2 linked regions of the Stieleria varia genome follow. The protein of the gene in region 2 interacts with the protein of the main gene of each other region in a pairwise test. Links are inferred from orthologs where the notes say so. Each region holds a gene or a part of one and is shown on either strand. Other genes may lie near its edges.

Evidence for each region.
Region 1: the proteins of Pla52nx_RS30965 (region 2) and Pla52nx_RS29770 interact in binary tests that used the Escherichia coli proteins (3 or more experiments, as listed by UniProt). The link is inferred for Stieleria varia from one-to-one orthologs.

What each region holds. Positions count from the first base shown.
Region 1 is NZ_CP151726.1:8,778,346-8,794,279, reverse strand. What follows is about bases 11,110-13,898. They hold Pla52nx_RS29770 (PTS sugar transporter subunit IIA), read right to left. Parts: upstream 12,850-13,898; coding sequence 12,370-12,849; downstream 11,110-12,369. Other genes in these bases: Pla52nx_RS29760 (hypothetical protein), read left to right, coding at 13,823-13,898; hpf (ribosome hibernation-promoting factor, HPF/YfiA family), read right to left, coding at 13,039-13,395; Pla52nx_RS29775 (HPr family phosphocarrier protein), read right to left, coding at 12,038-12,370; ptsP (phosphoenolpyruvate--protein phosphotransferase), read right to left, coding at 11,110-11,679. Outside these bases: Pla52nx_RS29820 (protein kinase domain-containing protein), read right to left, coding at 1-2,380; Pla52nx_RS29815 (RNA polymerase sigma factor), read right to left, coding at 2,377-2,958; Pla52nx_RS29810 (AAA family ATPase), read right to left, coding at 3,075-4,190; Pla52nx_RS29805 (RNA ligase family protein), read right to left, coding at 4,187-4,924; Pla52nx_RS29800 (UbiA family prenyltransferase), read right to left, coding at 5,536-6,414; Pla52nx_RS29795 (SDR family NAD(P)-dependent oxidoreductase), read right to left, coding at 6,414-7,178; Pla52nx_RS29790 (Rne/Rng family ribonuclease), read right to left, coding at 7,288-8,892; Pla52nx_RS29785 (TIGR03936 family radical SAM-associated protein), read right to left, coding at 9,116-9,880; more of ptsP, read right to left, coding at 9,934-11,109; more of Pla52nx_RS29760, read left to right, coding at 13,899-14,110; Pla52nx_RS29755 (alpha/beta hydrolase-fold protein), read left to right, coding at 14,153-15,049; Pla52nx_RS29750 (agmatine deiminase family protein), read left to right, coding at 15,046-15,934. UniProt on the Escherichia coli protein: Seems to have a role in regulating nitrogen assimilation.
Region 2 is NZ_CP151726.1:9,149,806-9,166,261, reverse strand. The notes cover bases 6,017-9,327. They hold Pla52nx_RS30965 (sensor histidine kinase), read right to left. Parts: upstream 8,968-9,327; coding sequence 6,217-8,967; downstream 6,017-6,216. Other genes in these bases: kdpC (potassium-transporting ATPase subunit KdpC), read right to left, coding at 8,972-9,327; Pla52nx_RS30970 (response regulator), read right to left, coding at 6,017-6,220. Outside these bases: Pla52nx_RS30990 (alkaline phosphatase D family protein), read left to right, coding at 1-1,332; Pla52nx_RS30985 (hypothetical protein), read left to right, coding at 1,373-2,380; Pla52nx_RS30980 (porin), read right to left, coding at 2,596-4,179; Pla52nx_RS30975 (transporter), read right to left, coding at 4,219-5,094; more of Pla52nx_RS30970, read right to left, coding at 5,501-6,016; more of kdpC, read right to left, coding at 9,328-9,541; potassium-transporting ATPase subunit KdpB, read right to left, coding at 9,693-11,777; potassium-transporting ATPase subunit KdpA, read right to left, coding at 11,878-13,548; Pla52nx_RS30945 (potassium-transporting ATPase subunit F), read right to left, coding at 13,564-13,656; Pla52nx_RS30940 (MarR family winged helix-turn-helix transcriptional regulator), read left to right, coding at 14,071-14,565; Pla52nx_RS30935 (sulfite exporter TauE/SafE family protein), read left to right, coding at 14,562-15,632; Pla52nx_RS30930 (TrkH family potassium uptake protein), read left to right, coding at 15,881-16,456. UniProt on the Escherichia coli protein: Member of the two-component regulatory system KdpD/KdpE involved in the regulation of the kdp operon. KdpD may function as a membrane-associated protein kinase that phosphorylates KdpE in response to environmental signals.

The sequences.
Region 1 (15,934 bases), 380 kb from region 2 along the record:
CGACCGCACGATTGAATCGAGCGGTCAGCATGTCTGGCTTGATTGCGACACACTCGGTGAAATCGCCAATTGCTGCTCGTGCATCTCCGGCACTTAGGTGGAATAGCCCTCGATTAAAGAGGATGGTCAACGATCGAGGCTGCAGCGAGTTGCATGCGTCCATACTCGCAACCGCGCTGTTCCAGTCGCCGAGTCGGGCGTTAGCGATCGCGCGATAGAACCAAAGGGCGACGTTTGTCGGTTCATTGCTCAACTGAGCGTTTGCCAGTTCTCGCAAGGTGGCCGCGTCGGTTGATCGGCTCGCTGCCAACAAACGCAGATCAGAAGAGTTGGGTTTGATCTCAGTGATGCTCAGGTCCGAAGGACCACCTTCGAAAAGCTGTCTGATTCGTAAGTCCTGCTCATTCAACATGTGGGACATTCGAGAGTCAAATGCAGCGGCAACGCGATTCCACTTCAACGCACTTTCCCTATGCGAAACTCTTGATTTCGCTCCCGATCGTATGCCAATGTCTGTTTCGGCGTCAGCCATCAAGTAGGCCAAGCGCGAAACTTGCTGACTGAGTTGAACGCGGGATTCGTGTTCCAAGTGGTTCGCGAGAGCTTCTGAGTTCCAGTCCAGGGTGGCGGGATCGATCCAGTGGTTTACAAGCTGCCTCGCGTGGCCGACGCCATCTAGCAGTAACTCCGACTCACGCCCAGGACTCGACAACGCCGTGATCGCAACGGTCGCTTCATTTTGAAAATCTTGCCACTGGAACTTTGCGTCAAACCGAGCAATCTTTTGCCCCCGCTGGTAAATCAAGAACACACAAGCCACCAGCAATAACGCGGCCAAACTGCCAGCGAATGATGCCGATGTGATGCTTGGATGCCGCGCCGACCATTTCGTCAAACGCTCTCGGATCGAACGATTCGGGGCGTGCAGCAATGGTAGGTTTTGTCGATGACAGTTCAGGTCCTCCAGCAGTTCAGTTGCGTCGCCGTATCGGTCTTCACGATCAGGAGCAACGCACCTGCTGATGATATCGGACAATCCTACCGAGACATGTTTGTTGCGAGAATGCACCTCACGTGGACTTCGACGCCGGTCCGCAATCACGCGTGATAGTTCAAACTCCTCACCTGCTCTCGGGCAATCAAAGGGGAGATGGCCAGTCAGTAATTCGTACAGAATCACACCCATCGAAAACACGTCGTCGCGGGCGTCGGGAGGGTGGCCGTTTTCGAGAGCCGCAAGCTGTTGTGGTGACATATACGGCAGTGTTCCGCCGACTATTTTTGTCTTTGGTTCGTAACTAGCGGTCGCGAGGTTAAAGTCCAACAAGAGTGCGTTGCCGTCATCACCAACAAGAATGTTGGCGGGCTTGAGGTCTCTGTGAATGATTCCTCTTTGGTGGGCGTGCGCAAGGCCTTCGGCTGCTCCGGTCACAATACGCAGTAGAGCATCCACGTAACCAAGTTTCGCGTACTGCTCCAATCCGACGCCCTCGTGCGAGGTCTCCGTTTCGTCGGGTTCGCCAGATTCGTCGACCGCTGAGGCGGGTGATGGGTTTCCCTGGACCATGCTGATTGTCGATCGGCGTCGATCAACGATCGTCGAAACCAATTCGATCGCTGGTCCGTCGAGTGAAGCCCATCGTTCGCTCAGTTGTGATAAGTCTGCGAGCGTCGTTGCTCCAAGAAATGGCATGCAAATGCATGACAAGTCGCCTTCGCGATGCACGGAGTAGACCGGAATGATGTGAGTGTGCTGGAGGCGCGCCAAACGATCTGATTCGTCCGTCGCCATCGGCGTCACTTTCAGCACGACGGGGCGACTTGCCAAGTCGGGTTGCCGGGCGAGAAACACGCGGGAGAAAGCGCCCTCGCCCAATCGCTCTCCAAGTGGATAGCCGGCGAAAATGTCTCCTGTACGCGGATACTTGACGCTCTGAACCGCCAAATCTTCTTTTCGGAACCGGCGAGTCGTCGACATTGCCCTACCGGATTCACCGCTGCCCAATTTCAACTTTGGCCAACGTGACCCATCAATGCCGTAGCGACCCGCAATCTCCATCGGATCGATATCTTCGCCCGCTCGTCGTCGCAAACGATACTCTTCAAAAACCAATTGAGTGCGGTGTGTTTCATCGCAAAAAACCTCCGGAAACGATTCCGTGTAGATTGACGCCTGCGAATTCTTTCCCTCCTCAAAGGCACGCTCCATGTCGATCCGGCAAAGCTCGGTGACCACTGCGCTGTGCGCGGGGTCGTCGTCGGGGAGAAGATAGTCGCTTAAGTCAACGACATCCTGCGACCGATCACGCTCAAAGCGAGCCAGCAGTTCTTCGACTTCGCTGCTTGCGTCGGTGGTAATCGTGTATCGCTTGTCAATCACTCGATATCCAACTTAGTCCGGAGGCGTGCGCGGAAGGACTGCAGGATGCGTTCGACGCTGCGTCGTGAAGTGGAAACTCGCGAAGCAATTTCGTCGATCTCGTATCCATCGATACGGTAACGAGCGACCTCGCGATGAAGTTCGGGGAGTGTCTCTAAAACGTCTTCGATCGTCAGACGCAGCACATCACTCGCGTCTGCCGACTGACCGAGATCGTGGTCGCCCAACAATTGGGTCTTGCTGACATCACGCTTGATGGTGCGGTGACGTTCCGCGATCAAACGCACTTTGTTCAGGGCGATTACCAACAGCAATTTCCAAAGCTCCTCACCCTCGGGGATCATGTAGTGGCCATCGGACACTCGCCGAAAAAACGTCCGAAACACTGACTGGACGATATCCTCCGCGTCGACGCGAGTGGAGAGATCGTCGCCGCTGTTTCGCCCAGCCAAATCCATCAGCCGTTGTGCGTAGCGGGTGTACAGGGCCGTAGCGGCATCGTCCTCGCCCGACTGGAATCGAACGAGCAGCGATGCGTCGCTGAAACGCGTCGGTTTTGATGGTGTATTGTCTGGCATCTGGGAATTGTCGGAGACTGCCTGTCCGTATTGTAGAGTGGCATTGGCGATGGGCGCACGCCAAAAATCCTGTCTAAATCGGCAAGATTTCTCCACAGAGCGGCAGTGTCACACTGTCATTTGGCTGTTGACAGTGTGACCGTGTGTCCTTCCAGCCAGGTCGGTGGTTCGACTTTGGCGGCGAGTTTCTGGATGACGCTTTCGGGGACTGCCGCCTCACGGTTGCGGTTTTGTCGCAGCAACACGCTCAGCGGTGGTTCCAAGTAGACGAGGTGAATCTGTGCGTTGTAGTCGGCGAACAATCCGGTCCAGCGGGACCGTGTTTGACGTAGCAAGTTGGTGGCATTGAAGGCGAATGAGGTCCCCGATCGCAGGTGCTGCCGACAACGCTCGGTCGCGGTTTGGATCACACGGCCTTGATCGTCTGTCGGATCGATGTTGAACTCTTTGCGAATCTCGTCCAACGAAACGACGGGCAAATCGGGGTGATACTTGGCGAGCCACGTGTCTTTGCCACTACCAGGCAGGCCACACATCATCGTCACCGAGCAAGCAAAATCCTCGTGCGGGACATAGAGCAGGTTGGGTTCAGGTTGCTTGAAATACAGATATCTGGCGTGGTCGGTGGCAAAGGAATACGGTCGGTCCAAGCACTCGTTTTCTTCGGCGACGAGTTTCCAGTAGAGAAGATTTTCTTCAGGCCTGGAATCAGATGTCGTTTTGCGTCCTCGTGTGTCGGCGAGTGCGAACAGATACAGCAGTCGGTTATTGCTCAGCCATGACATGCGAATCACTTCGCCAGCAGGATCATCACGCTCCACGAGAAACGCAGGGCGACCGTGATATCGCACCAACGAGCAAACGCGTTCGCGATGGTCGAGCGGACAATCCAACTGTCGTAGGACGTTGCGAACCAAGTGTTCGCCCCTGACTGCATGATGGGGAGAACGAAGGTGCCCAGATTCTGGATCGAAGATCGTTGTCGCCGGCTTGGCCGCGTCATGAAACAATGCCGTCAGCAGCAACAACTGCCTATCGGACGAATCGAGTGATGCCCATTCATCGAGTTGGCGAAGCTGTTGGCAAACCATTTTGGTGTGCGTCCAAACATCTCCTTCGGCGTGCCATTGCGCATCCTGCTGGCACTCTGCCATGGCTTGCGACCAAGGTTGCAACTCCGCCCAAGCGATCACTTCGTCTTGGCTCAGTCGTGTGAGTTCACTCCAGTTCATGACCAAATGTCCGCGGTATCGACGAGTTCGTTCGGTGTGATCGCCTGTTGTTGCCAGTGTGTGCTTTGTTTGATCTTTTCGACGAATTCGGGACGGACATATTTTGCCCTGCCGGTCACTCGATCAGCGTTCTCGGTGCGTAGATAGATTCCCTCCATCAGGTTGTCCTGACTGCCGGTCATCGGATTGTCGAACCTCGCGCCAAACGCTGATGGTCCGATGAGTGAATCCAAGTCGGAGCGTTTGACCTGACCACGGTGAACAATGGGGACGGTTTCGATGCCCGATCCATCGAGTCTCTGCAGTCGATCCGTTAGTGTCAGAAACAAACCGGCGTTCTTGTCATAGATGTCAAACTCAAAGAAGTAATGAGGCAGCTCGCGATAGTAGATCGAATGTTTGGCGTACATCCACTCACCGTACAAGATGAATTGTTCGCCGAGTCGTTCCTCCAATACACCGCGTTTGACCAGCGTCCATTGCTTCAACAGATCGTACTGTGGGTGCATGCCTTCGGTGATCAAATGCCCGCGGCATTGCAGCAGCAGTTGTCCGTCGGCAAAGTGGATGCCGACGTTGGTGCCGTCGATCTTTTCCTCGACGATCAAAGAATCATCACTAAGAAACCCGTCGGATTCCCGTTGACCGAGGTGCCGGTCGTCAGCTGTCCCGCGTGACCCAAACAAGTGCGGCGTCCGCGGGTACTTTACGAAGTCGCCCTGCGAAGCGCCCATGATGATCCTCGTGGTGGAAAAAGTTCGGCAGGATGGTTGTGTGTGGACACAATAGACCAGTCTCTGGTTCACTCTTCACGTAGTCGAGCCTCTCCGAGGCTCGAACCTTCGCGTCTCGGGGCAACGTGCGGAAAATAAGTGTCGCGAAATCCACGTAGCAATCATCGCTTCGCGTGATTTTGGCAACGAGAGTGGACACTTATTCTCCAAGCCGACCACGAAGTGGTTAAACAACATAGCCTGGGGTCGCGGCGAAGCCAGCGCACCCCGGGTTAGCTCCGATAGCTGCGGAGCAGCGACAGCATACAGCATGGGGTGCCAACCCCATGTTTCTGCAAGCGAGTCCACCCAGAAGCTGCGGAGCAGCGACAGCATAAAACGTTTGGTGTAGACCACAGCACGCGGTGGTCTGGATGCAATCTGTCGCCGCTCCGCGGCTTGTTGGCGGCGTCGGGCGGTGTTCACCTGGGGCTCGCGCCCCAGGCTGTATGCTGTCGTCGCATCCGCGACTGAGGGGATTGCTGGGAACGTGAAGAATGAACCGGCGATGACCGCTTCACGGTCATATGCAGCAACAATACTTTTCACGTTCGGAGAGACGCGACTACGTGTCAATCCAGCAGGAACAGTCCGTATTGCCAGACCCAGTGCATGGTGACGATGACGATCAGGTTCCAGAGCACGAAGAATGCTTTGGTGAACCAGACGGGGTAACGCTTGGGGCCAAACGCGGTGTCCAGGGCGAAGAACGTGGCTCCGCACGCCATGAACCAGGCGACGATGGGGGAACGGAAAAACGCCGCCGCGATGGCGACTTCGCACAACATGATCGCAACCAACAGCAGTTTGGCTGGAATTGCACCAATCATCACGGCGGTCGATCGTCGGCCAGCAGCCAAGTCGGCATCCAAGTCCATGAGTTGGCCGAACAGGTGACTCTGCATTGCGAAGAGCATGCTGAAGACCATTGCGGCGGCGTTGATCTGGGGAACACCACACAACCAACTGGCCAACACAAAGATCAGCAAGTAGCCCGACTGGTTGAGCAAGTCCAGGACAGGTTTGGATTTGAATCGCAACGTGTTGTACGTCCAATTGACCAACACCACTCCGGCAAACCAGAGCAACATCTTTGCACCGCCCAGCCAGCACATCGCGATCACAAAGGGGACTTGGACCGCCGCGATCCAGGCCGGCAGGTGACGGCGAATGGTGGCGTCGGGGCGAGCACCAAAGAGCCAACTGTCTTTACGGTCATTGATCGAGTCGCTGGCGACGTCGCCCAGGTCATTCCAGCCGTACAACAACAATCCCAGGGGAAAGCAGACGTAGGTGCATCCGAGCCAGAACGCGGGCGAGTGGAACATTTCCCGTGTCGCCAGGGGCAGCACGTAAAACCAAAGGTGCGTCGGCCAAAAACCCGGTCGGGCGACTTTGATGACCTGCACGCATTCGGAGATCACCCGTCGAGTCGTCGACCTCTCGGTCATCAGAGCGTCAGACCACCGTCGACGCAGAGGAGTTGTCCGGTGGCCATCTTGGTGTCAATGGCCAAAGCCAAGACGGCGGTCGCGATGTCGTCGGGCGAAGATGCCTTGGGAATCGGGTATCCGGCGACCATGGCGTCGATATCCCAGCTCGGGTCTCCTTCGCGGATCCACCGGCTGTCGATCGGTCCGGGCAGAATCGCATTGACGCGAATGGCGGGCGCGAGGGATTTGGCAAAGGATTTGGTCATCGTGTTCAGGGCGCCTTTGGTGGCACAGTACGCGATCGACGAACCGCTGCCGGTCAGTCCGGCAACGCTACTGACATTGACGATAGAACCGCCATCTCCCTGGGCAAGCAACACAGATGCCGCTCGCGTGACGAAGAACGGTCCCTTGAGGTTTACCGCCAACATGCGATCCCACATCGCTTCGGTCAAATCATCCAGTTGCTTCGCCGGAATGAAGCTCGTGGTCGCGGCGTTGTTGACCAAAACATCCAAACGACCAAAACGTGATTGGATTTGACCGATCATCTCGACCACGGACGCATCGTCGGAGACATCGCATTGAATGCACAACACCGTTGCACCGCGTTGCTCAGCACCGGCGACCGTTTCCATCGCTTCGGCCTCGCTCCGTGAGTAGTTGACAACAACATCGAATCCACGTTCGGCGAGTTGCCAAATGCAGGCTCGACCGACCCCGGTCCCTGAACCGGTCACGAGTGCGACAGGGCGATCAGTGGCGGATGGAGTCGATGTCATTGGGTGGACTCACGAGCGGTGATGGAAGGATGGAACACCAACGGCGTTTTGACGTGCCGAGTCGCGTTTGACGTGGACGGGAATTCTGGCGAATCCCATTACGAGTCGATTACGAATCGATTTCGACGCGTTCGCCTTGTTCGTCGCGGCAGTCCATTTCCAGGTGCTCGGGATACAGGCCTTCGCTGCCGAGGATTTGGACGGTCATCTTACCGACGTCTTCCATTTCCATCACGCTGCGACGTTTTTGGTTATTCAGGTGAGCAGCGACGGCGTCATTGACGCGAATGGTGACACGGCGGATGTGTGAGTTACGGACCGCCAGTGCCAGCATGCGGACGACTTCGATCGACATGCTTTCGGCGGTCTTGACCAACCCGCGACCTTCGCAGCAAGGACAATCCTGATAGATGCTGCGTTTCAAACTTGGTCGGATACGTTGCCGCGTCATCTCGATCAGGCCGAACGGGCTCGTGCGGAGGATCTTGGTGCGGGCGCGATCGTTGGCCATGGCGTCGCGTAAGGCTCGCTCGACTTTGCGACGGTGGCTTTCTTTTCGCATGTCGATGAAGTCATTGACGATCACGCCGCCGAGGTCACGCAGACGCAACTGGCGTGCGATCTCTTTGGCGGCGGCCAAGTTGACGCGAAACGCGTTTTCTTCGGCGGAGTCGTCACCACGGAAGTTGCCGCTGTTGACGTCGATCGCCACGAGTGCTTCCGTGGGATCGATCACGATCGAACCGCCCTCGGGCAGTTTGACTTGCCGTTGATTGATTTTGACGATCTCGGTTTCGAGTTTGTACTTGTGGAACAGGGGCACCGAGCCGTCGTAGAATTTCAGACGATCGACTGCGCGAGGCATCACCATCTTGAGGAACTCACGAGCGGTCTCGTAGGCTTCTTTTTGGTCGATCAGGATTTGATCGATGTCGTTGTTGTAGATGTCACGAATGGTGCGAATGATCAGATCGCTTTCTTCGTACAGCACGCCCGGTTCGGGATTGGTTTTGACGCGACGTACGATCGCGTGCCACAGACGCAGCAGGTACTCCATGTCGCGTTGCAATTCATTTTCGCTACGACCGGCACCGGCGGTGCGGACGATGAATCCGAGTCCCTTGGGCGGGTTGATTGAGAGTAGGCAGCGACGCAAGCGTTTGCGGTCGTCGTCGTCTTCGATCTTGCGGCTGACACCGACGCGGCCCAGTGCGGGCATCAAGACGAGATAGCGACCGGGAATGGAGATGTACGTGCTGAGCGTGGGGCCTTTGGTTCCGATGCCTTCTTTGATCACCTGCACGAGGACTTCGTCGCCGCGTCGAAAGATTTCTTGGATGGGCGGCTTGTTGCGGGGGCGGCCGCCTTTGAAGGCACGTTTGCTGCCACGTCCCGATTCGCGGGCTCGCTTGGCTGCGGCTTCCGCCATTTCATCGGACTCCCGCATGATCTCTTCAGGGTCGTAACCGCCTTGGCGAAAGTACTGGGGTTCGACATCACTGATGTGCAGGAAACCGTTGCGTCCGACGCCGAAGTCGACGAAGGCGGCTTGGATGCTGGGTTCGAGATTGACGATCTTGCCACGGTAGATGTTGCCCGCAAAAGCTTCCACGCTCTTGCGTTCAACGTACAGTTCGTCCAGTCGTCCGTTTTCCAAGATGGCGATGCGGCTCTCCTCTGGTTGGAGCACGTTCATCAACATTTCTTTTCGCATTTTGACACCTCTGGGGTGGTTGACCGAGTCTGATTCAAATTCAGAACTCGAAGTGAATTCGTGTGTTTGGTGATCGAGCCGATCTGCGCTCCGCGTGTCAGGCAGGTCGAACTGGCTCGTGGTGGTGCCGTCAGGCAGGATGTTTTCGTTGTGAGGCGATTTAGGGTGTGGTGTGTTGCTGGCTAGTGTTGTATCGGGGGGCAATGGTGTTCTCGTTAAGCGTTCAGTTGGCCGTTGGCGGATCGCTCGCTGGGAGCGAAGTCGCCACGGCAAGGGGAGCGTCCGAATTGGGCTCGCATTCTTTAGCGAGGATCACGGCCGATCTCGTGATCTTGGTGCCACGCTCGATCCAGTCGCTAGCGGACAAGAGATCCAGCACATCGCTCGGACGTAGCGATGCGGCATCGGCGGCGATGAGCGAAAACATCAGCATTCCGTTTTCGATCATCACGTTGTTGATTTGTTTTTTCACCGAGACGGTCAGCGGCTTGTCCTTACGCATGATCGTCACGGTTTCTTGACCGAGGAACTGTTCGATGTTTGATCGCAGTTCGTCGGGACTAACGCCATCGGGCAACGCGACCTGAAAATCGCTTCGCTGCAGTTTGGCCTTGCCCGCCTCCACAGGGATGCGTTGCACGCTCTTGATGGTCAAGCCGGGCTGATGGTCATCGGCCAGCCGATCCAACAGCACTTGTGGGGCCAGCTCTTCGGCCAAGTCGATTTCGACGACTTCGTCCAGACTCTCGGTGCCCAACGCGAGTGCGGAGGGGAAACCAACGCGTGGCTTGGGGTGAAAGCCTTCCGTCATCGACAAGTTCAACTGGGCACGCCGCAGCAGACGTTCCCACAAACGAGCCAAGTCACGGTGGCTGGTCCAACGCAGAAGGTCCGTTTTTGAAAAGCGAATTCGATACCGAACCCGCAGCAACTCAGGTGATTCCTGAGCGTCGTCGTTGTTCGTGATTTCGAGTTCGGGTGATTTCATTTCAAAGCGTTTGCGAAGTCTCTCTCCACAGGATCAATGTTCTTTGCAGCCGTTCACGTCACGATCAACTCGGGGACAAGTTCTGACAATCGATCCAGCAAATACAGGTCGACATCTCGTGCGGCCTCCAGAGACATCACGCGAGCCGCAATGGCTTGACACTGTTCGATGGATACGCTGCGGATCGCTTTCTTGACTCTCAAGAGAGCCGAAGGAGGAACGCTCAAGTGGCGAACGCCCAAGCCGATCAGCAACAGGGCGCGTCCCGGATTGCTGCTCATTTCACCGCAGACGGAAATCGGCGTTTGGTGTTGGTCGGAGATCTCGACGCTCTGTCGGATCAGTCGCAACACAGCCGGGTCGCTGGATTGATACAGATCGGCGACGTACTCGTTGCTACGGTCGACGGCCAAGGTGTACTGGGCCAAGTCGTTGGTACCGATGCTCAAAAAGTCGACTTCGCCGATGAAGCGATCCAGCATCACGACCGCCGCAGGGACTTCGACCATCATGCCGACGGGAATGTCGCTGCGATGTGGGATACCGGATTCCTCCAGGTCTTGCGCGACGACGTTGAGCAGCATACGTGCTTGGCGAAGCTCACCGATGGTGGTGATCAGCGGGAACATCACGCGGATGTCACCGTGGACGGCGGCTCGCAAGATGGCACGGAGTTGGGGTCGAAACAGATCCAGATTTCGCAGACTCAGGCGGATACTGCGAAGTCCAAGGAACGGGTTGTGTTCTTGTTCGGCGAGCGGTCGATGCCCCATCTTGTCGGCGCCCAAGTCGAGGGTCCGAATGACGACCGGCCGGCCTTCCATCTCGCGGACGACTCGGCTGTAGGCTTCGTAGTGGTCTTCTTCGCTGGGTTCTTCGCTGCTTGCGAGATACAAGAACTCGGTCCGGTACAGCCCGATGCCGTCAGCACCGCGTTGCAGGCAAGTGGCGGTCTCGTCGGGGAACTCGATGTTGGCGCTGAGTTGAATTCGCACGCCGTCGATGGTCTCGGCGGGAATGTTGGCGAGTTCTGAAAGCCGCGCCGTGAGGTTGCGACGCTGTTGCAGACGTTTTTCGTAGCCGGCGATGGTTTTTGCATCGGGATCGATGATCACGCGACCGCGATCGCCATCGACGATCACGCGAGTGTTATCGCTGACAGATTCGATGAAGGAACCGATGCCGACGACGGCGGGCAACTCGAGTCCTTTGGCGACGATGGCGGTGTGACCACCGGGACCGCCGGTCTCGGTGCAGAAACCTTGGACGTATCGCCGATCCAAGTTCGCCGTTTCGCTGGGCGTCAAGACGTGCGAAAGCACGATCACCGGTTCGGTCAAATCGCTCAGCGGCTGGCGAGTGACGGCGCCGAGCTGGAACAACAATTGCTTTTCGATGTCGATGACGTCTTCGGCGCGATCGGCCAGCAGCGGGTTGTCCAGCCGTCTCAGGGCGGCGGCATAATGGTTCAGAACACGGTTGACCGCATAGGCGGCCGCGTGATGTTCCACTTCGATGCGTCGCCGCAGTTCGGCTTGCAGTCGCGGATCATGCAGCATCTGCAATTGAGCGGCAAAGATGTCGCCGGTGTGCTGTCCGGCAACGGCTGCGGTTTCCAAGCGGCTCTCTTCCAGCTTCTTGGAGACTTCGTCGACCGCGGCACGCAGGCGCGCGTACTCATCGGCCACTTCTTTGGCGGCGATCAGTGAGCGGGGAATGCGATAACCATCGGCGTCCAGAATCAGGGCTGGGCCAATCGCAACTCCAGGCGAGACGGGGATTCCTTGTAGTTCGACCATCGTTGGTCAACGGACTGCGGCACGCGGTATCGCATCTCAGCGCCGGACGCTGCATTCCAGGATTCGCTTGGACAGCCTGTTTCGTCGTCGATGTCGTGGTAGCAGATGACTGCTCGACAAGTTTGCGAGTGACAAGTGTTTTGGCGGCAATGAGCTGTCCGGCGAGTTGTCGGACAGGGTGTTCCCGTGGCAGTGTCGTTGATGACCGCCTCGCACCGGAGATCGGGGCAAGGAGGACATCTTAGCGATTGATGCGGCACGAACCGATCCATCAGCTTTGTGTTCTTGTTGTGTATTAACTTTTTGAGCGAACGCGATCGTCCGCTTGATCCGAAATGCACGGATTGGGCGTCAGCCGTTAGGTTTCCCCTGCGGGCTCGGCACCTCTTTCTGACTCTATGTGGCTCTCTAACTCGGTGGGCTCGTCGAACGCCGACTCGAACAACGCTTCGATCGCATCCAATGCCCTCTGGGCATCTGTGCCTTGAGCGGTCACGAACAATTCTGTTCCTTGCGCCGCCCCCAGCGTCAGCAGTGACAGAATGCTCTTGCAGTCCACGGCTTCTCCGCCACGCCCGATCATGATCTGCGACTGATGCTGATTAGCCAGCCGGACCAGCATGTCTGCTGGCCTGGCGTGCAAACCTTGGTAGTTGCGAACAACGACGGTGCGAGACAGAGGTTGGGACATCAGCCGGATGCAAATTGGTTGTCGTCGGCTTCCTGCAGCAACTGACTGATGTCGTCTGCAGTCTTGCTTTGTTTCAAGAAACGACAGAACGTTTCGTCACGAAGCTGTCGGGAAATGTTTTCCAGTGCTCGAAGGTGATCACCGGGCCGTTCTGGAGGGCTGATCAGCAGGAAGAAAAGCTGAACACGCTCGCCGTCGAGCGAGTCGAAATCAACGCCTTCTTCGCTGACACCCACCGTTCCGACCAGCTTCTGAACACTGGGATGCTTTGTGTGGGGCACGGCAACACCGCGACCGATTCCAGTACTACCAAGCTCTTCTCGCTTCATGATGGCAGCGATGATCTCGTCACGTTGATCCGCGGCGACTTCGCCAGAGTCCAATAGACTCTGAACCAGTTCCTTAATCGCTTCTTCTTTCGTGACCGCCTTTAACTCGGCTTGAATCGACTTGGTGCTGATAAAATCTGCAAACTTCATGGGGTGTGGTTCCTCTTTTGGAAACATGTACCTCTCGTCAGCGCACTAGACCTCTCATTCGTCACGCCCCTCGGATCGATTCCGATGTCGGTGGTGAATGAGTGCAAGCGAACCACGTGGCGGCAATGCTCCTGTGGGCGTCCGCCAAAGTACCGCGGCAATCGCGAGGGCCGGCTGTGCCGACTGTTCTCACGATTCCTCGGCTTCGGCAGGGGTATCTATGGGATTGTCTAAATGTTTGTGTCCAGTGGCGCGGTGGCCGGTTTTCTTTTCTTTCAATCGACGAAGCTGCTGCTCCATCTTAGGAATCACCGTATCAAGTGCGGCAATCACCGTTGATGCATCGGCAGTGGCAACGCAGTCGTCGGCGTGTTCGATCGAGGCTTGGATTTCCACCTGCGGCTTATCCAAATTCTCCAAGTCCACCGTCACTTCGATCGCATTGATGCGGTCGTAAAGCCGACGTAGCTTGGCTACTTTTTCCTCAATGAGCTGTTGATCTCCGGGCTGAAGATTCCCGTGACGCGCCGAGACACTTACCTGCATTGTCGTTTTCTCTCAGAAGAGTTTTCTCTTCCCTCCTCGGAGGGGACTCGTTGGCGCGACCGCGCCCACAATTCAAGAGCATACGCGAGAATGGGTTTCTCGGGTAGCGATCATTTCCACCAGCTTATCAGCTTTCCTCGACGGGCAATGGGGTGGGATGCCGTTTGGCGTCTGGCGTTCCACGTCCAACCGTGGTAGTTTTCTAGGTCTCAAATCAGGACCAGACCGCTTGTGGCGTTCCACCATCCGCCTCCTCGCAAGGTCAGGGGGGGCGAACCGCTCGTGGAGAGGCTGGCCTCTGTTTTGCAAGAAAACCCGCTGAATTCGCAGGATTTGAGAGAACAGTCGTCCAGGCGATCCGTTTTCGCCGCGTTCGGCACCGTGTCCATTTTCCCCTCTTCCACACCTTCACCCCCCAAGACCGTCCATGGCCCGAAAGGTCGTCAATCGTAAGGAAAAAGCTGCCGAAGCCGAAGCAGCCGAAAAAGCGCTTGTCGCGAAGAAAAAAAAGAAGTCTTCGTCGAAACGCTCCAAGACCGCCGAAAATGTACGCTTGCGACTCTACTGGGGCGTTTTCAGCCAAAACCTGAAGCGTGTCGCGGTTTTTGATTTCGACAAGAAAAAAGAAGCCGAAAAACGGGCCAAAGAGCTCAGCAAGGGCGGCAAATCGCCTCACTTTGTTCAGAAAGTGAAAGAAGAGATCAAGGTCGAGTAAACCTGCCGAGTAAACCTGTCGAGTCAACCCGCAAAGGTTCGCATGTCCCACTTCATCGGTTTGCCGGGTATCGCGATAAAACCATCCCGACTCGGATTTTTTCCGTTGCTTGGTTTTGTCGCCGCATTGACCTGCCTCTTGTCCCCCGGCGTCATGCATGCTCAGTCACCAGCGGAGTCCTCCGCAAATCGACCCGACGCAAATCGACCCGACAAAGAGACCGTTTTGACTCTTTATCACGCTCACCAGCATCGCGGCGAAACTGGCCAATCGCTCTCGTACCGCATCATGTCCCCGGCGGTCATCGAGCCGGGCAAGCGTTACCCGCTGGTTTTGTTCTTGCACGGTGCGGGTGAACGTGGCAGCGACAACGCCAAACAACTGGTACACGGGGCCGCTGAATTTGCCCGCGACGACCGGCGTCAACAATACCCCGCGTTCGTCGTGTTTCCCCAGTGCCCCACGGATGACAAATGGGTGAATGTGAACTGGAGCGAAGCGACCGGTAAACGCTCGTTGCAAGAGGAGGCATCCTCCCCGATGCAACTGACCATCGAACTGGTCCAGTCGCTCCAGGAAACCCTCCCAGTCGATCCTCAGCGAGTCTACGTCACCGGGCTTTCGATGGGCGGCTTTGGCACTTGGTATGCCGCAGCCCATCACAGCCAACTCTTCGCCGCAGCAGCCCCCGTCTGTGGCGGCGGCATCCCGGCTTGGGCGCCGCTCTACAACGGCATTCCCGTCTGGGCGTTTCACGGCGGTGCCGACAGCGTCGTTCCGGTCAATCGATCGCGTGAGATGATCAGTGCGTTGGCCTTGGCCGGGCATACTCCCGAAGTTCGCTATGTCGAATACCCGGGAGTCAACCACGACAGTTGGTCAGCGACGTTTGCACGCGATGACTTCTTTCAATGGCTGTTCTCCCAGGAACGTAAGTGAAACCTGTTCGAGTACCGGCGGAGTGGGAGCCTCAATCCGCTATCTGGTTGACGTGGCCGCACAGCCTGGAGACTTGGCCGGGACGTTATGAGCACGTTCCTCCGGTCTACCGCGACTGGATCAGCAAGCTCGCTCCCCACGTCAACGTCTGTGTCCTCGCAGACCAACAAACCATTGCCGCACAATCGCAGTGGGCGTCGCAGCTTCCCTCCGTTCACTGGATCGACATCGAGACGAACGATTCATGGATTCGTGACTACGGACCCTCCTTCGTGGTCGACGACGAAACGCAAACCATGCACGCGATCAACTGGCGTTACAACGCATGGGGCGGCAAGTACCCACCGTGGGACGCCGACGACGCGGTCGCGCCCAAGCTCGCCCAACACATCGGCCTGCAAGTCATCGACAGCCCCTTGTGCGTGGAAGGAGGCGCGATGGAGTGGGACGGAACCGGGCGACTGCTGACGACCAGCGAATGCCTGGTCACCGACACGCGAAATCCCGGCTGGACCAAGCAGCAAATCACGGATCACTTGATCGAGCTGACCGGCGCTCGCGAAATCAACTGGATCGACGGTGGCGGTTTGATCGGCGACGATACAGATGGACACATCGATCAATTGGCCCGATTCGTGGATACGCAAAACGTGGTTGTCGCCGTTTGCGATGACGCCGATGATGAGAACGCAGTTGGTCTGGAAGCAAATTTTCGGCAGCTACAACAATGGGGCGAGCAAACGCTTCCCCGAGTGAAGGCCCATCGATTGCCCATCCCACCGCCGCGTGACATTGACGGCCAACGTGTTCCCGAAAGTTATTGCAACTTCTTGAGGGTCGGGCCGAAATGCCTGCTCGTCCCGACCTTTCGAAGCCCAGATACCG
Region 2 (16,456 bases):
TTCATTGATGTGCAATGGCAAGTCGCCGACGATGAATCATTTTCCAAAATCGTCGCCAGCGGTACTCACACGGCGACTCCGCAACTGGCGCACTCGGTACATGTCGAAGTGGACGGTTTGCAACCTGATCGTTGGTACTTCTATCGCTTTCTTGTCGCTGACGCGATTAGTCCGGTTGGACGCACGCGGACGATGCCCGCAGCGGATGTGGTGTCTGACAAAGTTCGTTTTGCCGTGACTTCTTGCCAGAACTACGAACAGGGGTTGTTCACGGCATACGCACAGATGGTCGAAGACAACGTCGATCTCGTGTTCCATCTGGGCGACTACATTTACGAATACGAGGCCGGCCGCAACGGGAAAGTGCGGACGCATCAGGGAAGTGAGATTCAGTCGCTGGATGACTATCGGATTCGTCACGCACAGTATCGACTTGATCCGCTGCTCAGCCGCATGCACGCGGTCGCTCCATGGATCGTGACGTGGGACGACCATGAATTCGACAATAACTGCGCCGGCGAAATTTCGGAAGAAGCAGAAGTCGATCCGGTCGCCTTCTTGGCAAGGCGGGCCAACGCCTACCAAGCCTATTACGAGATGATGCCCATTCGAGCGTCTTGCATGCCGCGCGGCCATGACATGCGTTTGTACCGAGAGTCAAAGTTTGGTCGTTTGGTGGATTTTCAAGTCCTGGACACCCGTCAATATCGCAGCGATCAGCCCAATCTCGACCGGCGGTCTCCGCTGAATGAAGAGGCGATGGCCCAAACGCAAACCATGCTCGGACGTGAGCAACGGGGTTGGTTGTATCGAAATCTCCTGCGTTCCAACGCGCATTGGAATGTTCTGGCACAGCAGGTCATGATGGGGTTGGTCAATCGTGTGGCTGATGTAGAGCATCCTGAATACTCGATGGATCAATGGCCCGGTTACGCTTTCGAACGCATGGAACTGATGCGATTCATGAGAGACCGCAAGATCAGTAATCCGGTGGTGCTAACCGGCGACATCCACAGCAACTGGGCCAATGAACTTCGTGTCGATGACCTCAAGCCGGACGAACAGCCCGTGGCGACCGAGTTCGTGGCGACTTCGCTCAGCAGCGGCGGCAACGGCGTCGATCAACCCAAGAACATCGATCAGTTACTCAGCGCTAATCCCTGTGTCAAGTTTCACAACTTGCAACGTGGATACATCCTCTGCGACGTGACACCGAACCAGTGGCGCGCCGACTATCGTGTCGTCGACCAAGTCACCCAGCCTGGCGGAAAAATCACCTCACGAGCCGCCTTCGTGGTAGAATCGGGGCAACCGCTGATCAACGAGGCCTAACGTAAGTTCAGCGTACAACTGCCAGCAATAAAGAATCACCATGCAAGCGAATGAGCTCAAATCGACAATTCATCTTTGCGGCCCAATCATCCGCTGGCTTGTCGTGGTGTTGATTGTTCTGGTTGGATTATGTGACTCTCAAGTGACGGCTCAGGACAGCGACAACTTGCCTCGCCGATTGGAGGCGTCACATCTCCCCAATCCGGTGCAAGTGCACGCCACTGTCATTTCAGGTGGACTTCCCGAAGGCGATGCCGCGTTCAAGGAGTTGGCCGAGTTGGGCATCAAGACGATCATCAGTGTCGATGGAATGAAACCCGATCTGGAGGCGGCGAAAAAGTACGGTCTTCGTTATGTCCATCTACCACACGGCTACGACGGTGTGCCGGAATCGCGTGTCTGGGAACTTGCCAAAGCAGTTCAAACTTTGGATGGCCCCGTCTACATCCACTGTCATCACGGCAAGCATCGAAGTCCGGCGGCGGCCAGCGTTGCCTGCGTCGCGGCGGGACTCGTCAAGCCAGAAAAAGCAATCGAGATCCTTGAACTCGCTGGCACGAACAAGAATTACGTCGGTCTGTACCAGTCGGCTCGCCAGTCGCGTCCGCTCCCAACAGCAGAGCTCAGCAGTTTCTCGCCCGAACTCCCCGAAGTCGCTGAGGTGCCCCCGATGGCAGAGGCGATGGTGGGGCTGGGGCACACTTACGAGCACATCCAGTTGATCGCGGGATCGAACTGGCAGACCCCCAAAAAGCATCCTGACCTCGATCCTGTCCACGAGGCGTTGTTGTTGCGCGAGCACTACACCGAACTCTTGCGGACGCCAGAAGTGAACGCAGAGCCCGAAGAATTCAAGCGGATGCTGCGTGAGTCAGAGTCCGCGGCCCGGAAATTAGAGACGCTGCTTTCCCAGTGGCAAGCAAGTCGCAACGGCCAAACGCTGCCCGCTGAGGTACCCGCCGAGATTCCCGCTCAAGCCAAAATCATCGCCGACAACTGCAAAGCTTGCCACGTGCATTTTCGCGACGTGCCGCTCAACAAACGATAAGACGACAACTCGATCAAAAACTTCACTGCAATCGATTCCCTGCATCAATTCAGAGCGGCCTTATTCTCTTTTCGGGTTTGTAGCTTAGCCGCCAGCAATCGTTCGACGCGAGAGGCTCAACACAAGTCGCCGCATGCCGACGTCGCCCAGAAAGACAATGCAACTGAGCAGAACCAGTCGAACTAAGAATGACTGCGTGAATGTTCCGTCTACGCCTAGAACTCGGCCTGAAACTGACTTCGGAACAGGACTCCGTCGTCGCCGACAAGAATATCACTGGTGGTATTCTGCAGCGGGCTTCCATCCAAATAGGTTGCGTCAAAGGAACACTTGATCGTCGATTTGGCCAGAGGGTACCAATTGAAACCGGAAGCAATCTCGCTTGCTGTGCCAAAATCACCGGCAACTTGCGAGTACCGCAAATTCAAATCGAGCGTTTTGGGAATGATGAATCGTCCGCCTTCAGCATAGAAGCCATGTTGAAAAAGATTGGTTTGTGGCAACACGCCGTCTGCCGTGATATCGTCAATCCAACGTAAGAAGACTTCGGATGTCGCACTCCAGCCGCGATACTTCCAGGACATATCGACACCGTAGAACCACAAGTCGAAATCGGACACGGTTGTTCCAGCGGCGAGCGCCCCCGTCTGAGTCAGTCGAGTTCCGTCGGAAAGTCTCAGAAAATCGGCTTCATCGAGAGGGATCCCCGATTCGTTCCCAGCTTGTGGCGAATACACCAGCGAGTGTCCCAGTCGCCACAAGGGCGAAGTGGTGCCATCGAAGTCGACGATTTGACCGCCGAAGTCGCCGTTGGGGTCAACGTAGCTGGTCGCCGCGAAGGTGAACCGGGTGTCGGTCACGGAGTTCGGCAAATTCGCCGTGCGATAACCATTGCCAACCATCAGCTCGTAGTGGCCATGCTTTGCAAATTGCCCGATGCCCCAGATGCCGACCGTCCGATCGGGGCGGAAGAAATCATTGGCCATCGGACGATCGATGAAGCGGGTGAGCCGCGCGCCCAACAACCATTGGCGACTAGCTGAAACCTTTCGTTTGCCCATTTGAATCTGGAACTGATCGGTCAGTTGCCATGCCCACCAGTAGTCGAAAAAGTCAACCGTGTCCCCGCCATCCGTGTCGCCATCGAGCTGCACAAAGTAGCTGAGACGCGGATCAATGGCATGGCCACTCAGCGTCAAACGTGCACGTTCGATATCAAACGCATTGCGGTTCCGGATCGGCCTCGTCACGCCCGCGTTGTCGGTCCATGATTCCGACTGTCGTGAGAATTCGTGGTGTCGGAACTGAATCCAGCCGTTCGCCCGCAAGTCGAAAGGATGCTCTTGTCGATCAAACGGTTCAATCCGCCAGCCGCGGTTGTAATCGACAAAGTAGTTGAGTTTGCGTGACTTCTCGCCCAAGGCTGCCACGTCACAGCTTGCTTCCACCGGTAGCTCGGCCACCAAGGCGACTCGTTCTCTCATCCCCGGTGTGCACGAGTCGTCCGATACATCCGAGATCAGTCCAAACGCCAGCTCGGATTCATCCAAACGCTCGCGAAGGTCAGACAGCAAATGCGATTGCTCTTCAAGCTGCTGTTGTAGCTGCTTGATGGTTGCGATCGATGTGTCGGACTCAACTGTTTCGAAGTTTGGATTAACTGCGGACGGATCATCAGCCGACTGAGCCGCGGCAATCGGTGCCGTCATGAATAGCGACAATCTCAGTGTGAGCAGCAGCCCAAACGTCCTGAGCGACGCGGCTCGAGGACGCGAATACATCATGGTGAATCCGTTCACGTTGTTTTTTCGGGGTGAGTTCTTCGTCGGAGCTACCCGCTAAAAACTTCTCGACCAGCTCGCCACGAGCGACCAGTCGGTTTCAAGTTGAATTCCATCCAAGTCTTGATGCAGCATCGGGATGAACTCAACGTTCAGCAGGTGTCCGCTTACCAGTGCCGCAGCTCCCAGTCCGAGGTTGAGTGTGTAGCCGCCGCGGAAACTCTCGACGTTCGTGCTGATGACGGCATCCGGCGTCATGGGATCAGCACCGTCATAGTTCGTGCGCCACAGGTTCTCGATACGAATGCTGGTCGACAGATTTCGGCCGACCAGATGGCTGTACCAAGAATTCAGACGGAACTCATCACCAACGGAATAGTCTCGGTAGTTTCGGCCGATTGGCAGATCAGTTTGAAGTTGCGATCCGAACGATCCAAACTCAAAATACCGTTTCCAGGTCACTCCGGGGCGAGCGTTGAACGTTCCTGAACCCAGACGCATCGGGTACGGCAAAGGTTGCTCGACCGCGCCGCCTGTCGGAATCGAAGTGGTTCGAAAAATGTCTCCTGTCGGAACCGAGCCACCCAGATTGAAGAGTAGATCGTCGTCTTCGTCGCTATACAGACGAAGTAGTGCGCCGATGGTTGTATCGCCAAATCCACTGTTGTGAGTGGTAAATGAAGTGCCGGGACCTGCCGGATTCATCGGTCCACGAATGTGGTCCATCGTGATCGAGGGCAGCATGAGCATCGCATAAAAAGTCACATCCTCAGTCATTCCCCGCATCAGATGAACCATGTGCATTTCGTGGGTCATGTTGGTCGGCGACGCACCTCGGTTGGTAACGGGGTTGCTGGTCGCCCCAAAGGCAACGGCGTCGGTGTCGTTAAGGCGTTGAGTCCCGGCCCGATTGCCATCCATGTACATATTCATGTACCGATACTCGACCATCCACTCTCCGGGATCATGAAGGTGATCACCTATCAACGCGGCAGGTGCGTGCTTATCTGCACGCCCGCGAAGGCCATCGTGGCCGTAACTGCTATTAAGACTGACGACTACGAAGCATATTGCTAGCACTACTTTCGACATCATTGCTTCCTTGCTGGTGCAAAAAATCCAGCCTGCTCCTCACTTTGATTTCGTCGACGCTCTGGAGTCACTCTCGCCAGTTTCAAAGGGAGACAGCACCCCGTGAAGCGACGGCAATCCTGAATGACCCGCACAATCGCCAAATTCCCAGAGCCGCACTTCAACGAACCAAGGTGCGTCAAGACGCCACCAAACTGCACGACGCATCGTTGCTCGACCGCGATCTTGCAGCAACATCAAAGCGGTGTCACTCTTCGGACTCTGCTAGCCGGTAGCCAACGCCTTGTTCGGTGATGATCAACCGGGGGCGAGCGGGTTCGGCTTCGAGTTTCTTTCGCAAGTTGGCCACGAAGACGCGGAGATAGTGACTTTCGTGTGTGCTGTGTGGTCCCCAAATTTCTTTCAACAGATTGCGGTGTGTCATCACTCGGCCGGCGTTTCGAGCTAGTAACGCTAAAAGATTGAACTCCTTTTTGGTCAACCGTACTTCGTCGTCATCGAGGAATACACGTCGCGAATCCAATTCGACACGCAACCGCCCATGACGGTAGATCTGCGATTGGGTTTCCGAGCTGCTTGATGTCTTTGTGTGGTGCCGAATCGCGACTCGCAGGCGAGCAAGTAATTCTCCGACTCCAAAGGGTTTGGTCAGGTAGTCATCAGCACCCGCATCGAGCGCGGCAATCTTCTCTCGTTCTTGGTCGTGTGCGGAAACGACAATGATTGGAACAGTCGACCACTCTCGTATCTCGACAATCAATGACTTGCCATCGCCGTCGGGCAATCCCAAATCGAGAACAATCAAGTCCGGAGGTTCCTGGGTAATCATTCGTAATCCACCCTGAATCGTATCCGCTTCGGCCACGCGATAGCCTTCGGCTCTGAGACTCGCTCGCAGAAACTTTCGGATCGGTGCTTCGTCTTCGATCACTGCGATCAATCGACCATCGGCTAGATTGTCAGTCATTGTTCGGCACCGCTGATTAGCGAGTCTTCGGTGTGTTCTCCTGCAGTCGGTGGCATTTCGTCGGCGACGAGTTCTAGCCGAAAGACGGCACCCCCAGATTCTGCGTTGAAAACCGAAATCTTTCCACCATGAGCATCCATCACCGCTTTGCAAATTGCTAGCCCCAAGCCGACGCCCCGAGAATCCGTGCTGGATTGTTCTCCACGTTGAAACTTTTCAAACACCCTTTGTTCATCCCCTTTTGAAATTCCCGGACCGTGGTCCGCGATTTCCAGAATCGTTCGCTTGCCCTTTTGCCGGCCACGAATTTCGATCTCGGATTCAGCCGGTGAATAGCGACAAGCGTTTTCCAGCAGATTGATAAACACTTGCTCGATCAAAACACTGTCGCAATGCGCCATCAACATCGACGGCTTCAAGTCAATCCGAATGTTCCGCGAACTCAAGCTGTGTTCGAGTCGGCCGAGGGCTGATCCTAGCAATTCCTCCACGGGAAACCACTCTTTCGAGACCTCGACGTGTCCTGATGAAAGCTGCGTCAAACGCAATAGGTTCTCAACCAGACGAGACAGCCGTGCGGACTCGTCGTGGATCGTTTCAAGCAGTTCGTGCTGTGTCGCAGTGTCTAGTTTTGAATTGGCATGCAGTATACTGCTGGACGCGCCGCAGATAACCGCTAATGGAGTTCGCAAGTCGTGTGAAAGAGACGTCAGCAACGTGCTGCGAAGTTGTTCCTTTTCAACCGCCGACGTCGCCTCTTGGCTTTCGATGGCCAGCCGATCTCGTTCCAATGCTAATGCCAACTGCGAAGCGTAAGCTTCCAGAACGCGTCTGGATTCGGGGATGAACAACGGCTCCACATCTTCGGCTTGAATCGCTAAAACTCCCATCGCTCCCGCGGGCGAGAGCAGAGGTAGGTACGTAGCTTGGGACGCGGCGAGCGTTTCGGTACCTCGCCCGGCAATCATCTCGTGCTCAAATGCCCATCGAGCAACGGCCAGCTCTGATGGGTCTGCTGCAAACGAAGCTTCACGATGAAAAACGGGCCTCAACGTTCCGTCGTCCGGCAGCAACACGATTGCCTGCAACTGAAAGAGTTCGGAAATCGCTCGTTCGGCTTCCGACGCAAGAAACTGTTGTCCGCTGATTCCTGAAAGCTTTCGCCCCAATTGGTAGAGAGCTTCGGTCTGGCGAGTGTTCCGCTGCGTTTGCCAAAGTGTCTCGCGCAATCGGCGCGTCAAGGCGGTCACGATCAGGCCAACAACCGCCATCACAGCGAACGTCACAAGATACTGCGCATCATCGACCACGACGGTGTAGTACGGGGTGGTAAAGAAGACGTCGAACAGCAGAACAGCACCCATCGAGGCAACAAACGCGTGCCAGCGTCGATACCGTAGCGCCACGCAAACGACACCGAGCAGGAATGCCATCACGATATTAGCTTCCGAGGCACCTAGCCGATCCAACAGCCAAGCCAAGCTGGTGGCCAAGCACAGAATGCCAACCGTGCCGAGCCATCCAAACAGTTTCGATTGCGTCGACGCCGATGGGGCTCGAGTTTCGGGGTCGTTGCCTACCATCGAATCGCCAGTCGCCTTACCGCGAATCACATAGATATCGACTTCCCCACTGTCCTGAATCAAGCGATCCGTGATCGACGCACGCTGACGAAACCAACGGCGAGAAGCGTCCGACTTGCCGATCACAATCTTGGTGACGTTTTTTCGCTTAGCCAGGGACAATGTTTCCGCTACCAGATCGTCGCCAGCCAGCGTGACCGTCTCGGCTCCCAGTCGCTCGGCCAACCGCAGGTGGTTCACCAAGCGGTTGCGTGCCTCGGACGGTAGTTGTTGTGTCGATGCGTTTTCGATGTGCACCGCAACAAGTTCGGCTTGAATAGCATTGGCTAATCGTTTCGCCGAGCGTATGACGGAGGCGGACGAAGGACTTGGACCGACGCACACCAACAGCGTCTCGCCCGTCGGCCAGACATCGTTGCCTCCGTGTCCGTGACGCGCTGTTTCCACATCGGCGTGAACGCGTTCGGTCACACGTCTTAAAGCAAGTTCTCGGAGAGCGAACAGGTTCTCTTTGCGAAAAAAACGCTCCAGTGCCCGTTCGACCTGCGCCGGCACATACACCTTGCCTTCTTTCAGCCGAGCGAGCAGTTCTTCTGGTGCAATGTCGATGATCGTTAATTCATCTGCTCGTCGGAAGACATCGTCTGGGACGGTTTCACGGACGACGATTCCGCTGATTTTGGCGACGATGTCATTCAGCGATTCAACGTGTTGGACATTGCACGTTGAATAAACGTCGATACCGGCTTGCAGCAGTTCCTCGACATCTTGCCACCGTTTGGAGTGCACCGATTGCGGCGCATTGGTATGAGCCAGTTCATCGACCAAGATGATCTCCGGCTCGCGCGATAGTGCGGCGTCGAGATTGAACTCTTGCAGCAGTGCTCCGCGATGGTTGACTTGGCGTAGTGGCAATTGCTCGAGGCCTTCGAGCGACGCCTCCGTTTCCCGTCTCCCGTGCGGTTCCACGTATCCAACGACCACCTCGTGTCCATCAGACTTAAGACGCTGGGCTTCTTGCAGCATCGCGTACGTTTTCCCCACACCCGCCGCATAGCCGAAGAAAATCTTCAACCGGCCTCGTCGCTTGGCCGCCAAACCGTCGTCGCCTTCGGTTTGCAGTCGCGCCAACATTTGTTCGGGAGTGGGGCGATTGTCTTGCATCCGCCTATTCCTTATCCGCAATCGCTTGATCGAGCGCAATGTTCAGCGTCAAAACATTGACGATCGGTTCGCCGCCAAGGACCACCAAAGCTCGGCCATTCAAGTTGTCTTGAATGAGCGATTCTACAACGGACAAAGGCAAACCTCGGCTCGCGGCCACTCGGTCGGCCTGCAATTTCGCTGATGCCAACGAAATATGGGGATCCAAGCCCGAACCAGATGCCGCTACCAAGTCCGCAGGTACCTTCTGCCCACTCTTCAGATTCAGCTTCGCGATGCCACCTGCAGCTCTCTGGGTCAGCGCCGGGTTGGTCGGCGATAAGTTGCTGCCTCCTGTTGCACTGGCATCGTAATCGACTGCTGAGGGACGTGGCCAAAAGTAGCCCGGGCGAGTGAACGATTGAGCAATCAAACGTGATCCAATGACTTCACCCGTCTCGTTGCGGATCAGACTTCCTTGCCGTGATTCCGGTGCGGCGACCATCGCAAAACCCAAGATGACCGCCGGGTAGATCACTGAGCAAATGACGAGGCTCGAGACGGTCAGTCTCAAAGATGAAAAGAAGTTGTTCATCGTTCTATCCTATCAGTGTTGGTTGGTGAGTGGGACTCGGGGATGATCCGGATTCATCAGCCGTTTGGGCGTTAGCCCCGGTTATCCTGCTTCATCAGGGTAGCGCCCAAACGGTTGATACAAGCAGACGGAGTGATATGTCGGAATCTGATCAAGCCAGACCTGTGGCAACCAAGAGGAAATCGATTGCCTTGATGCCCACGAATGGCACGATGAGACCTCCGAGACCGTAGATCAGTAGATTGCGTCGCAGCAAATCCGCTGCTCCCATGGCCCGGTAAGGAACGCCACGAATCGCAATTGGGATCAAGCACGGAATGACAATCGCGTTGAAGATGACCGCCGAGAGGATGGCACTGCGTGGAGTCGCGAGTCCCATCACGTTCAAAACAGCAAGTTGGGGCAGCGCCACCATGAAGATCGCGGGGATGATCGCAAAGTACTTGGCGACGTCATTGGCAATACTGAATGTCGTCAACGCACCACGCGTCATCAGCATCTGTTTGCCGACCGAAACAATGTCGATCAACTTTGTGGGGTTCGAATCCAAGTCGACCATGTTCCCCGCTTCTTTTGCCGCCTGCGTTCCCGTGTTCATCGCCACCGCCACGTCGGCTTGTGCCAGCGCCGGCGCATCGTTGGTGCCGTCACCCGTCATCGCGACCAAGCGACCATCTTGTTGGTACTTGCGAATCAACTCCAGTTTGGCCTCGGGAGTTGCTTCTGCGAGGAAGTCATCAACGCCCGCTTCGGCTGCGATCGCTGCTGCGGTTTGGGGATTGTCTCCAGTGATCATGACAGTTTTGATACCCATCTTGCGAAGCTCACCGAATCGTTCCTTGATCCCTCCTTTGACAACATCTTTCAGATAGATCGAACCGAGTACGCGTTCGTTCTCGCAAACCACCAACGGTGTCCCTCCTTCGCTGGCAATCTGCTGGACGTCGCGTGCGACCTGCTCGGGAAACTCACCACCTTGATCCTCCACGTGCTTGCGAATGGCGTCAGTCGCACCCTTGCGTATCTGTCGACCGTTCACGTTCACTCCGCTCATCCGTGTTCGTGCTGTAAACGGCACGAACTCGGCTTGCGATTCCTCCAATTCACGCCCCCGTAGTCCAAACTCACGCTTGGCCAAGACGACGATGCTACGGCCTTCCGCTGTTTCGTCCGACAAGGAAGACATCTGAGCGGCATCGGCGAGTGCCGCAGCGTCAACGCCCGGAGCAGGTCGGAATTCGGCCGCTTGGCGATTGCCGAGTGTGATCGTCCCGGTCTTGTCCAACAACAGCACGTCGACATCACCGGCAGCCTCGACGGCTTTACCTGACATGGCCATCACGTTGGCCTGTCCGAGGCGAGCCATGCCAGCGATTCCAATCGCCGCCAGCAGGGCACCAATCGTTGTCGGTATCAGACAGATGAGCAGTGCGACCATGGTTGGCACATCGATCGTCACATCGAAATAGCGGGCAATCGGGTAAAGCGTCGAGCAGACCAGCAAAAACACCAGAGTGAACCCTGCGAGCACGATTGTAAGGGCGATTTCGTTCGGCGATTTCTTACGCTGCGCGCCTTCGACCATCGCGATCATGCGGTCAAGAAAGCTTTCGCCTGGCTTGGCCGTGACCCGAATGACCAGCCAGTCCGAAATGACTCGCGTGCCACCGGTCACCGCGGAACGATCTCCACCGCTTTCGCGAATCACTGGGGCGCTTTCGCCCGTCACCGCACTTTCGTCCACGCTGGCAACGCCTTCGATCACTTCCCCGTCCGCTGGGATCGTTTCGCCGATCCGCACCACCACTAGATCACCAACGGTCAATTCAGAAGAAGGAATTTGGCGACCGAGTTTCTCACCTGGTTTGGCAACCAAGGTCGCCATGACGTCGGTTTTGGCACTCCGCAAAGAGTCCGCCTGCGCGCGACCACGTGCTTCCGCGACGGACTCTGCGAAGTTACCAAACCAAACCGTTAGCCATAGCCAGACGGTGATTGCCAAGAAATATTCAAAGCCAGCGGTGTCATTAGCGGCCGCTGCAATGGTTGCCAGCGTTGTCAGGGCAGCTCCCAGTTCCGTGACCATCATGACTGGATTGCGCATCATCGTGACAGGATTCATCATCGTGACCGCCCGGCCGACCGCCGGAATCAGCAGTTTTGGATTGAGCAGAGTGACTGCGTCCCTGCGTTTCTTCGCAGGGCTCGTACAGTGAGGTTGTGCTGTAGTACTCATTGTTAGTTCGTTTGAAAGAAGTTGAAGTAACGGTGGTGTCGACTCTTCGTCGACAAGCATCCCAGCGTCAGCCAACGGCCGACGCCACTTTGTGCATGCCCTACACTGCCGTGAGAAACTCAGCGATCGGTCCCAGCACGGCGATCGGCAGAAACAACAGGGCTCCAACGATCAGAACAGTTCCCATGAGAACGACACCAAACGTCGGCGTATCCACGCGAAAGGTTCCTGAGGATTCAGGAGTCGCTCGCTTGGCAGCCATCGAGCCGACGATCGCCAGCGGAGCAATGATCGGGATAAAACGGCCCAGCAACATCACAACGCCAGTCGCGACATTCCAAGGCACCGTGTTGTCGCCCAAACCTTCAAAGCCAGACCCGTTATTGGCCGCCGCCGAACTGAATTCATAGATGATCTCGCTCAGACCATGACTGCCGGGATTATTTAGAGCGGCCAGTCCCCATGAGCTCGACGCAAAGATCGCGGCTCCGCCCAAGATGAAGAAAGGGTGCGCCAACAACGCCAGGATCGCCAACTTCATCTCGCGGGCTTCGACCTTGCGTCCCAAGTACTCCGGCGTTCGTCCGACCATCATCCCCGCTAAAAAGACCGCGGTGATCACGTACAAGAACATGTTGATCAGCCCCACGCCGACACCACCAAAGATTACGTTCAACCACATCCCTGCCATCGGAAACAAACCGGTCAACGGATTGAGGCTATCGTGCATCGCGTTAACACTCCCGTTGCTGGTGGATGTCGTGGACACAGCCCATAACGCGCCTGCGGTCGTGCCGAACCGCAGTTCCTTCCCTTCCAGGTTCATGTCCGCTTCAACGGGAAGCCGAGCAAACGCTTGCGTCGGCTGACTTTCGAGCATCGCCGCGGAGCCTACAAAGACTGTGTAGATAACCAGCATCACGGCAAACACAACTGCGGCATGCTTGATTCGATTCGTGATCCAGCCAAACATCCAAACCGTCGCCATGGGAATCAAGATGATTGCCATGTTGGTCAGCACGTTGGTAAAGAAACTCGGATTCTCCAGCGGGTGCGTTGAGTTGGGACCGAAGAATCCTCCGCCATTGGTGCCCAGTTGTTTGATCGTCACAAAGGCGGCCACTGGCCCGCGGGCAATTGTCTGGGTTGCACCTTCCAGTGTCGTTGCCACCGCAGCACCCTCTAGCGTCATCGGCGTGCCGAACAACACCAGCAAACTTGCCAGCACAAACGCCAACGGCAGCAAGATCAATCCGGTCGCTCGCCACACGTCTTGATAAAAATTGCCCAAGTTGGTTCGACCCGAAAGCCCACGACAGAGCGCCGTCACCGCAGCCAATCCGGTTGCCGCACTGACGAACTGCAACCACATCAGTGCCCCAAGCTGGGACAGGTAGCTCATCGAAACTTCACCCGAATAGTGCTGCAAATTCGTGTTGCTGGTAAAGCTGGCTGCGGTATTGAAAGCAAGGCTCGCTTCCAGCCCTTCTTTACCGTCGGGATTCAGAGGCAACCATTGTTGAGTTGTAAGGATCGTGAACACAACCACGAACATAAACACGTTGAACACGAGCATCGAAACGCAGTATTCCTTCCATGTTTGACCTTTGGAAGCAGCATTTCCTAACACACCAACAGCGAGTGAATCAAAGCGATTCGGTGGTGACGACGAGCCCATTGAGTCCATGGCCCAACGCATGTAGCGACTCAGCGGCCATGAAAGCGCAATCGTAGCCCCGATGATGATCAACGGAATGGAGAGTCCTAGCATTGTTTTCCCTTTGACTTAGAATCGCTCCGGCCACAGGATGACGAATCCCAGATAGCCGAATGCAAAGACGGTGGCAGCGATGACGCAGATGTTCAGCAACATTTCCATGGTTTAGTCCTTAAAGTCGCTCGCAAAGAATCGCAAAACCAAACAAGCTGGCGAACGTTACGATCCCCAACGCAAACATGATGAACCACTTGTTCCTTTCATCGGATAAGTCTAGGAATGCCCGTATTAAGTGGGGCTCAAGACTCTCGACGAACACATCAAGAAGGTGTCAAGATCGCGAGCAAGACGTGGTAAGCGAGGCGGGGGCTCCGCCAAAGGGGGCGATGGCATTGAATGAGCAGCGAGGCTGAAATGGCGTTGCCCCCACCCTGTTCGCCTCGAAATTGGCCCTGGAGCATGGAGTCGAGCAGTCGTTTGCTCGTGGCATAGCATGTCAATCCGCTCGTCAGCTTTTTATTCGTTGCAACAAATGTCGTCTTGACGAACGAGAATGCTTTGAGCAGAATCCGCGGAATGGAAAGTACAGTCAAAGCCGCGGACGCGAGTGCCATACCGTTCGATTCACTCTCGCAAAAAGTCTTTCTGGACCTGTGGAAGACGTACGACATCTTGAGGGGCATTGAAAACGAATGCCTTGCGGACTTTGGAATATCGGCTCAACAGTACAACGTACTGCGGATTCTCGAGTCGAACCTCCCGGCCCCAGTCCCGACGATGGAGCTAAGCAGGCAAATGATTTCAAAGGCGCCCGACATCACGCGGATGCTCGATCGTCTTGAGTCGCGGAAGTGGGTCCGGCGGACTCGACCTCGGGCCAACCGCCGTATTGTGGAAGCGTCGATCACTCCGCAAGGTCTCAAGTTGGTGAACGAGATGCATGACGCGATTCTCCAAATGCACCAGCGGCAAGTGGGGCATCTTAAGAAGCGAGAAAAAGAGCAACTGATTGATTTGCTGAAGATGGTGAGAAAGCCCCATCGGAGCGCCAGCGAGGGATGGCTATCGTGAGCGCGACGGCAGATGCACCCAGTCCAAATGCGACCAGTCCAACGGTCGTAGTACGAATGCTGGTTTCCTTGCGACGCATGATGCCATTTTTGATTTGGCTGGCAGGTTTCTATTTTGTTTGGTCGCTGATCGTGATCATGGGCGGGCACTGGAGCACCGTCATTTCACACTGGCCGATCGCGTTGGCGATGTCATTCGGTTCTTATGTTGCTGGGTCGACGCCGATGGGAGGCGGGACGGTAGGGTTTCCAGTACTTGTACTGATCTTTGAAATGCCCGGTTCGCTAGGCCGAAATTTCGGGTTGGCGGTGCAGTCGATCGGCATGGTCTCGGCCAGCATCTACATTCTCAACGCCCGTCGACCGTTGCACTGGCGATTGTTGGGGGCTTCGATGCTTGGCTCCTTGATCGGAACACCGATCGGAGTCGCCTTGATCGCCCCGTTCATTCCCGACCTGTGGGTGAAGCTGTTGTTCGGCGTGGTGTGGGCAAGCTTTGGGATCATGCACTTGGTCAAGCTCAAGGAGTTGATTGCTGCCGAAGGGATAACGCAGCACTGGCGTCGGTTTGACTTGCCGATTGGCTTGAGCATTGGGTTGGCCGGCGGCATTGTGGCGTCGATTACCGGAGTCGGTATCGACATGCTCGTTTACGCCACACTCGTGCTCCTGTATCGAGCTGACTTGAAAATCTCGATCCCGACTTCCGTTTGCCTGATGGCTTTCACTTCGGTGATCGGAATCATGTTCAATTTGCTGTTGGGAACAATTCGACCAGACATCTATCGCGTTGAACCCGAGGTATTTGCGAACTGGTTGGCCGCTGCACCGGTCGTCGCACTGGGCGCGCCGCTTGGAGCCGTTGTCGTGGAGCTGATCTCTCGCAAGCCAACGTTGCTGATCGTATCCTCGCTATGCATTGGCCAATTCGTCTGGACCCTCATTCACGAGCGGGTCTCCAGCCTGACGCTGATGGCCGCATTCTTGGCGGTCGTATTGTGCAATGGAATCTTCCACGTGCTTTACTCACTCGGGCATCGTCCGGAAGCCTACGATGACGAACGGTAATCGCTGATAGTCCTCCAAGCACAATTCCCAAGAGCCAGATCGGCTCGCCATCGCCTCCGTGCGTGTTTTGGAGGCAACAGCGTCCAAGCAGCAACCCGATGCTCAGCCAATACGGAGATAAACTGATCCGGCGAGGGTCGCATTGAGCCTGGCCGACCAACTCAAAAGAACACGCAAAACTTGCGATTCAATTTACAAGAGACCGTCCGTGGACAGGGGCGATAGGGAATTTGGTTGAATGGGTGTTTATGCATCAAGTTTGGATTTGTAATTGGCCTTGGCCCCACCTGAATAATACGGTTCAATCATTGGGTTTTGTGGCAATCGATCCGTGCAATTCGTTTGCGAAGGTTCTTTCTGTGACCCGAACAGTTCGTCAATCCCGTTCTGCGACCAGGAGCCCACCTCGACGATTTCGTAGGCGGGGCTTTCTGTCCTCTCGTCAGCCACGTGGTTTAGCTCCAGCCGAAACGTTTGTGCTGTCGTTTCTAGCGTTGATCATGTTCGGAGCGGCTGTTTTGCGATTTGTCCCCGGCTTGTACGTGGATGAAGGTCTCAATTGGACCGATGCGATTTTTACGTCCACCAGCGCCGTTTGTGTCACAGGCCTCATTGTTGTCGATACCGCAACGTATTTCACGCCGATGGGGCAAGCGTTCATTCTGCTACTGATCCAACTCGGCGGACTGGGGATGCTTGTTCTGACCAGCGTCATCATATCTGCTTTGGGTGGGCGACCCTCGTTGAGCACTGAGAATCTTGCCGTTGGTGCGAGACATATGCTGCCTCAAGTGACCGCAAGAAGACTCATATTCGATGTTGTC